One region of the Pantoea sp. GW821-FHT03E06 genome, then DNA from elsewhere that is predicted to be linked to it. Evidence: predicted binding sites of a transcription regulator. Region 1 holds the regulator's gene; the other holds the start of a gene.
What was found. The regulator Fur, encoded in region 1, represses iron uptake genes when iron is present. The targets are predictions, from matches to a motif close to ATAATAATGAGAACNACTATCAA.
Positions count from the first base shown of each region.

Region 2: the regulator Fur is predicted to act here: its motif matches at 2,238-2,260, upstream of fes (enterochelin esterase).

Region 1 is NZ_JBWKUG010000001.1:1,217,356-1,221,788, reverse strand. Features, by position in the region: gene ybfF (esterase) at 1-523, shown strand, start outside; gene ybfE (LexA regulated protein) at 689-964, shown strand; gene fldA (flavodoxin FldA) at 1,101-1,631, shown strand; gene fur (ferric iron uptake transcriptional regulator) at 1,986-2,435, shown strand; gene AC07WB_RS05595 (hypothetical protein) at 2,496-2,891, opposite strand; gene glnS (glutamine--tRNA ligase) at 3,127-4,433, opposite strand, start outside.
Region 2 is NZ_JBWKUG010000002.1:524,364-528,796, forward strand. Features, by position in the region: gene AC07WB_RS21945 (TonB-dependent siderophore receptor) at 1-2,039, opposite strand, end outside; gene fes (enterochelin esterase) at 2,318-3,676, shown strand; gene AC07WB_RS21955 (MbtH family protein) at 3,669-3,890, shown strand; gene AC07WB_RS21960 (amino acid adenylation domain-containing protein) at 4,061-4,433, shown strand, end outside.

The sequences.
Region 1 (4,433 bases):
TCGCGCTGGCGTTATCGGTCATTCGATGGGAGGAAAAGTTGCTATGGCGCTGAGCGCTATTGCGCCTGAACGCATTGAGAAAATGGTGATGATCGATATCGCGCCCGTTGATTATCAAACGCGCCGCCATGACGAAATTTTTGCCGCCATCCGAGCCGTTACTACCGCTGGCGTCACACGTCGTAGTGAAGCGGCAGAGGTGATGCGTCAGCACATTAATGAGGACGGCGTGATTCAGTTCATCCTCAAGTCGTTCGTCGAAGGTGAATGGCGCTTTAACGTGCCGGTGCTGTGGGATAATTACACCACCATTTCCGGTTGGGAAGAGGTGCCTGCCTGGCCGCATCCGGCGCTGTTTATTCGCGGCGGTGACTCGCCTTATCTGGATAATCAGCATCGCGATGCGCTGCTGCGTCAATTCCCTCAGGCACATGCGCACGTTATCAGCGGGGCCGGACATTGGGTGCATGCCGAGAAACCTGATGCGGTTTTGCGCGCGGTTCGGCGGTTTTTTAATCTGTAAAAGCAAAAGCTTGCCGCGCGTGCTTTAGGGTTGGCGTCAGGGAAGGCGCTGGAGTATGATGTCGCGCTAAAAATTTGCCACGGATATTTTTACCGTGGTCGGGCCGATAATGTTTTAATCGCGCAGCGCCTTTCCGCCGTTCGCGCCCACTCAGTTTTACAAACCATGGCAAAAGAACAGACAGACCGCACCACGCTTGATCTCTTCGCAGACGAGCGGCGTCCTGGTCGCCCTAAAACTAGCCCGTTGACGCGTGACGAACAGCTACGCATCAATAAACGTAATCAGCTCAAGCGCGATAAAGTGCGTGGGTTGCGTCGTGTTGAGCTGAAAATGTCCAGCGAGGCGGTTGACGCGCTCAGTACGCTGGCCGATCAGCAAAACATCAGTCGCAGCGAATTGATTGAACAAATGCTGCTGGCACAGCTCAAACTGTCTTAGCGTGCCCAGACCGCACGCTGGAACAAAAGTCACGGCTTTACAAGTTCCGCACTTTTTACCGGTCTGCTATTATTCGCATAACTGTGCAGTCAACTGACTTACTTTCACAATCAGGATTTAAGAGGTTACCTAACCCATGGCAATCGTAGGCATTTTCTTCGGCAGCGATACCGGCAACACTGAAAACATTGCAAAAATGATCCAGAAACAACTGGGTAAAGATGTCGCCGAAGTGCATGACATTGCTAAGAGCACCAAAGAAGATCTCGATGCATTCGACATCCTGCTGCTGGGCATCCCGACATGGTATTATGGCGAAGCGCAGTGTGACTGGGATGATTTCTTCCCCACGCTGGAAGAGATTGATTTCAATGGCAAGCTGGTAGCACTGTTTGGTTGTGGCGATCAGGAAGATTACGCCGAATACTTCTGCGACGCGATGGGTACCATTCGCGACATCATCGAGCCAAATGGTGCGGTTATCGTCGGCCACTGGCCTACCGAAGGCTACCATTTTGAAGCATCTAAAGGTTTGGCCGATGATAAACACTTCCTCGGTCTGGCGATTGACGAAGATCGTCAACCCGAACTGACCAATGAACGCGTTGAGAAATGGGTGAAACAGATCTTCGATGAGCTGCAGCTGAAAGAGATTATTGAAGCCTAATCCCCTTCTCTGCCCGATGTGGGCGCTATCTCACATCGGGTAACGGAATTTCCTATAAAAATAATAGCTACGGTTTTTTAACTTTTCCCCGCAAATCTGTAGAATACCCGCAATGGTCATCCGCTTATTCCTCTGGCTGTAGAATGAGGCTGAGTGAAATGGAATCCAAAACTTACCGGTCTTGAAGACGTTAGTGACATTATCCTTACCCTCTTTATTGATTAAGGACGTTGCCTTGGTTTTCATTTCACTGCTTGAGTTCTATAATGAGACGCAAATGAGAATGCGCGTTGACCTAAACATTCAAGGCCCCTGCGCCGCAAGTGACTAGCAAAGTAACAGGACAATATCCGCATGACTGACAACAACTCCGCATTGAAGAAGGCTGGCCTGAAAGTCACGCTCCCCAGACTGAAAATTCTGGAAGTGCTTCAGGGACCCGGACCCGAGTCCCATCACGTCAGTGCGGAAGATTTGTATAAACGCCTGATTGATATGGGCGAAGAGATTGGTCTGGCCACGGTATATCGCGTTCTTAACCAGTTTGACGACGCGGGCATCGTAACCCGTCATAACTTCGAAGGCGGTAAATCCGTGTTCGAACTGACCCAGCAGCACCATCACGATCACCTGATCTGCCTGGATTGTGGCAAGGTCATCGAATTCAGCGATGAATCAATCGAAACGCGCCAGCGTGAAATTGCCACTCGCCACGGTATCAAACTCAGCAACCACAGTCTGTACTTGTACGGTCACTGTGCTCTGGGAGACTGCCGCGAAGACGAGACGCTCCACGATAAGTAATTAAGTGTGCTATGCAGTATAAAAAAACCGGCGCTTTAGCCGGTTTTTTTATACCTGAATTCAGGCAATGAGGGTTTCTTGCAGGTAACGCCAGCGTGGAATGCTGGTGCTGCAATCAAGAACCGCCAGTGAAATACGGCTCTGATTGATGCCATTCATCATTTGTAATTCACGATACTGAATCGTCACTTCCTCACTTTGCTGCGAGATAATGGCGTGCTCGCTGGTCGCAATCCGCATACCTTCGCGTTGACCATTTAACTGGCGAAACAGCGCTTCCATCTCATTAAGATCCAACTGTTTACCTTGCGGTGTCACCATTTTAAATTGGGGATGAAAGTGCGACAAAAACAGGTCGATGCTGTCATCACTGCCTTCGACCTGATTGAAAATACGTTCGATAAGTTGATGTAAAACAACCACACTGTGCTTGGCTTCCAGAGCGAGACTTGTCATTTTTTTTCCTTTGGTAACCCGCGAAGCAACGTCTTAGAGCGCATAGCCTACCTGAAAAAAAGTTTTTCACACGGCCAAATGGATTAATTTTTCTAAAGTCAGAATAGTCGTAAACGACAAAAGAAACTTATTAACTGGCATGCAGAATAATTGATTACCCATTGCCAAATGCAGACAATAAAAAAGGGCGATTGCTCGCCCTTTCATGATCTTATCGTACTATCAGCAAAAAAGATTATTCGCCGATTTTTGCCCAGGTGTCACGCAAACCTACGGTGCGGTTAAACACCAATTGGGACGGCTGCGAATAGACGCTGTCAGCACAGAAATAGCCTTCGCGCTCAAACTGATATGGCGCCATTGGCTCAGCAGCACGCAAGCCTGGCTCAACGAAGCCCTGTTTAGTCTCCAGCGAGTTCGGGTTAATGGTGGTGAGGAAATCCTCTGCCGCTCCCGGATTTGGCACACTGAACAGACGATCGTACAGGCGGAATTCCGCCGGTAGCGCGTGAATCGCAGACACCCAGTGAATAACGCCTTTCACTTTACGGCCATCAGCAGGATCTTTGCTTAACGTGTCCACATCACATGTGCAGTAGATGCAGGTGATATTACCTTTATCATCCTTCGCCACGCGTTCAGCACGAATCACGTAAGCGTTACGCAGACGTACTTCTTTGCCCAGCACCAAACGTTTGTATTGCTTGTTGGCTTCTTCACGGAAGTCTGCGCGATCAATCCACACTTCGCGGCTGAACGGTACTTCACGCGTGCCCATCTCCGGTTTGTTCGGATGATTTGGCATGCTGATGATCTCTTCATGCCCAGCTGGCAGGTTCTCAATTACCACTTTCAGTGGATCCATAACTGCCATCGCACGCGGCGCGTTTTCATTGAGATCGTCACGAATGCACGACTCCAGTGATGCCATCTCGACGATATTATCCTGCTTAGTCACACCAATACGACGGCAGAATTCGCGGATTGATGCGGCGCTGTAGCCACGACGACGCAGACCAGAAACGGTCAACATGCGCGGATCGTCCCAACCTTCCACAACCTTCTCGCTCACCAACTGCGTCAGTTTACGCTTCGACATCACCGCGTATTCCAGATTCAGACGGGAGAACTCGTACTGACGCGGATGCACAGGAATGGTGATGTTATCCAGCACCCAATCGTACAGGCGTCGGTTATCCTGGAATTCAAGTGTGCAGAGTGAATGCGTAATGCCTTCAATGGCGTCCGAAATGCAGTGCGTGAAGTCGTACATTGGATAGATGCACCACTTGCTGCCTGTCTGATGGTGATCGGCAAACTTAATGCGATACAGCACAGGATCGCGCATCACAATGAAGCTAGAGGCCATATCAATTTTGGCACGCAGGCAGGCTTTACCCTCTTCAAAACCACCGTCGCGCATCTTCTGGAACAGCGCTAAGTTCTCTTCCACGCTGCGATCGCGATAAGGGCTGTTTTTGCCTGGTGCAGTCAGCGAACCGCGGTATTCACGGATCTCATCTGCCGATAATTCATCGACAT
Region 2 (4,433 bases), on a different contig from region 1:
GAATTCGCCGCTTCGCCTAATTCATACTTCGCCATCACGTCGTACAACGTGTAATGCGGAACCTTATTGGTGCCGGTTTCATCCGCTGGCGCGGTGCCGGTGTAGCGCACGCCGCTGCCAAGGGTAAAGCCATTCAGCACGCCATCGAGGAAGGTATAACTGCCCCACGCCGAGGCCGCATGACGCGGAATGCTGGACGGCGAGTGACCAACACGCTCGGTGATGCTGCTCTCTTTGGTCACCGCATCGGTGTAGGTATAAGCCGCCAGCAGTTTGATCTCTGGCGTGATCTGCGCATGCGCTTCGGTTTCAATACCTTTTGAACGCACTTTACCAATCTGCTCGTTATAGCCGGTGACGTTGTTATAAGCGGTGATGTTTTTCTGCGTGATATCAAACGCGGACACGGTAAACACCGCGTCCCAGCCCAACGGCTGATACTTCACGCCCACTTCTGTCTGTTCACCGGTGGTCGGTTTGAACGGATCGGTGCCCGGCGCGCCGCTGTTCAGGTTGGGTTCAAACGAGGTGCTGTAGCTGATGTACGGCGAAATCCCGTTATCGAACGCATACAGCAAACCGGCGCGCCCGGTGAACTTGTTATCATTCTGCTGGGTTTCGCTGTTATCGGTGCGATCCTGCGTACGCACTTCGCTCCAGTCATTACGGCCAGACAACAACAGGTTCCACTGATTCCACTCCAGCTGATCCTGCAGATAAACACCAACCTGATCGAGCTTCTTGCGGGTGCTGGTAGTCAGCGTCAAATCGCTCTCGTTGATGCTGATACGCGTTGGGTTAGCCCAATCGAGAATGTATTGATCGCCCCTGTCGAGCCACAATTTGTTATCTACGTCGCTCCACTTGTAATCCAGCCCGCCAAGCACAGTGTGCGCAACATTCCCGGTATCAAAGGTGGCTTTCAGCTGGTTATCCAGGCCCAACTCTTTTGACTTGATCTTGTCATGCTGCGGACGACGGTTGATCGAGTGATCGTTATCCGCATCAACGGTATACACCAGATATTTGTACGACTCATCCATGTTGCTGTAGCGCAGATTCTGCGTGAAGCTGACGTTATCGTTCAGATTGTGCTCGAAAATATAACCAATCGACGTCTGCTCGCGTTTGGCTTCGTTGAAGCTCGGATCACTGACGTTAAAGTCATAAGGGATCCGTCCGGCACTGGTGTTGAACAACGTTCCGTTGGCCGGCAGGAAGTTACGGTAGCCCGCTTTCGGCTCGTTCTGATACAGCGTCAACAGCGTAAAGCTGGTATCGGCGTTGGGCAGCCAGGTGATGGCCGGCGCAATCGCCATACGCTGCTGTTTATTATCTTTAACGAACTCGTGTTTGGTGCTGGCGATACCGTTCAGGCGATAAAACAGCGTGTTGTCATCATTTAGCTTACCGCCGAAATCAAACGCCGCTTCACCCAAATGTTGATTGCCAGTGCTGAGCTGCACTTTATGAATACTTTGCGCCGTCGGGCGTTTGCTGGTCATCGCCACGATGCCACCCGGATTCACCTGGCCGTACAGCACCGAGGCGGGACCATGAATCATCTCAACGCGCTCCAGCAGCCAGGGATCGATCTGCCCCGCGGCGCCAGCCTGACCGGACAAACCGTAGCTCAGGCCGTCAAGGAACTTCGGCGCATAGCGGAAACCGCGCGCAATAATCTCATCATTACGGTTGGAGTTACCGCGATAGTTGGTTAACACGCCGCTGGTGTAGCTTAGCGCATCCGCCACCGATGCCGCCGCCTGATCGTCCATCTGCTCACGCGTAATCACTGAAATGGATTGCGGGGTTTTGCGCAGCGGCGTGGCGATTTTTGTGCCTGCCGCGCTCTCTTTCGCCACATAGCCTTGTAGCGGTGCGGTGACGCTTTCGTGCGTTTCGGCGTTAACGGTAATCGTCTCTTCGGCGGACACCGGTGCCACTAACAAAATTGAGGCCAGTGAAAGATATACAGGATTGAATCTGAACGGGTGTGCCACAGCAGGTATTGCTGATTTTCTTACTTTAATAGACATAGTCGCCATCTCTATTTCAAACTGCCTTGTAGATGAAATAATCCATTCAGAGGTCCTCGCCTAATAGCAGAGGCTGTAACGGATTGAAATATTACTGTCATCGATTATTTACGGCCCTAATTTCCCCGCGTGACCTCTCTCACAAAATAATCCACTGAAAATCCGAAGGTTTCTTAGGCGCGAAAAATCATATTGCAAATGTAAATCGTTATCAATAGCATTTGCATTAGCTTTGATTAAGTAAAGACTATGAACAAAATGTGGAGATGGATTGCAGAATGTTTCTAACGCATGCAGAAAAAACAGCAAAAAACTGGTTGCCTGCGGGAACCGTTGCGCAATGGTTGCGGCAAGCTGATGTGGGCGGCGAAGGCTGGTGGCAGCGGCTTTATGCCACCGGAACACCGCTGGTGGAACGTGATGAGCAGGGACAAACCTCCATGCATTTTTTTTGGCGCGATCCCCAAGGTCATTCCGCACTTTCTTCTACGCAACGGGTTTATATCGATATTAATGGCGTCACCGATCACCACAGCGAAGCGCCAGAAAGTTTGGCGCGCGTGGGGGACAGCAACGTCTGGCATTGGTCTACGCCGATTGAATCCGATTGGCGCGGCAGTTACAGCCTGATTCCGGTCACTGCGCAACAGCTGCCGCCGCTATTTTGTGGCGATGATGACACCTGTCGCGCGCTGCAACGTAAATGGTGGATTTCGCTGATGCCGCTGGCGATTCCCGACAAGCTCAATCCCACCCCGCCATTTCTCAGCAGCCGTCGCTTTGCTTTGAGCAACGCGCATATGCCGGATGCGCCGGATCAATCGGCGTGGCGAGCACTGGATGCCGGACTCGCCGAAACCTGGCCCGATACGCTGCAAACGCTGCGGTGGCGCAGCACGCTGCTCCAGGTTACGCGCAAGGTTTGGATCTACAGCACGGGTAAAACCGACCGGCCCGAACAGCGCCCGCTGGCAATTCTGCTCGACGGACAAAACTGGGTGTACGGCCAGCCGATCTTTAGCGCGCTGGATCAGGTCACCGCCGCTGGCGAACTGCCGCCGGCCTGCTGGCTGTTTATCGATGTCATCGACAGCCAGCATCGCGAAGCGGAATTACCGTGCAATGAAACTTTCTGGCAGGCGGTGCAGCAAGAGCTACTGCCGCTGGCTCAGCAACACGCGGCATTCAGCAGCGATGCCGATCGCACGTTGGTGGCCGGGCAAAGCTACGGTGGACTCGCCGCCCTGTATGCCGGGTTGCACTGGCCGCAGCGCTTTGGCCGCATTCTTACGCAATCCGGCTCATTCTGGTGGCCCAACCTGCAATATCTCCGCGACTACGCCAATCGTGAACATCACGCGCCGGGCCTGCTGTTGCAGCGTCTGCAACAAGGCACATTGCCAACGGGCACGCTGAAGATCTTCCAGGAAGTGGGCGATCGCGAGGCGGACATGGTGTACGTCAACCAGCAGATCGCTCCGGTGCTGGAAGCCGCTGGCCACGAATTACATTTTCGCCGCTACGCCGGAGGGCACGATGCGCTGTGCTGGCGCGGCGGTCTGATCGACGGCTGTCGCTGGCTGCTGGCCGATTTTCTATCCCCAACCTCACCCTCTGAAGGTAATCACCATGTCTGAACAACAAAACCCGTTTGATAACGATGCGCTGGAATTTCTGGTGCTGCTTAACACGCGCCAGCAATACAGTTTGTGGCCAGCATTCGCTCCCGTTCCCGCCGGTTGGCATAACGTGGCAGGGCCGCTAACGCGCGCTGCGGCAATTGAATTTATCGAAGCCAACTGGCACGACATGCGACCAGCGACGCAACAGACGTCGTCTACCGCAGCTTAATTTGCTCTTTTAATCATTTAGTTAATTTATTCCCCCAATCACTCGGGCTGCAGCAAGGCGGCAAGTGCGCAAATCCCCAGGTGCTTACGGACGTAAGTGACTGGGGTGAGCGCACGCAGCCAACGCCACTGCAGCCCGAAGGATGACAGGAATCAGACAGGAACTGTCTCTTGGCAACGATCAAACAACCCTATCCTTTAGTCGCGGCGCAGCCCGGCATCTGGATCGCTGACAGCATTGCGCAGCCGCGCAATCAATTTACCGTGGCGCACTACAGCGTGTTGCACGGCAACATCAACCGCGTCGCACTCGATAGCGCTATTCGTCAGGCGATGGCCGAAGCTGATACCGTGCAGGCGCGCTTTGGTCTCGACGATGAGGGCAATCCGGCGCAGTGGTTCGATGCACAAGCACCCATCGCACCGGAATGGCACGATTTTAGCCAGCGTGCCGACGCAACCCGCCAGGCGCACAAGCTGATGCAGGCAGATCTCGCTGCTGAGCTGCCTGCCGACGGCGACGCTCCGCTCTATCGTCACGTGT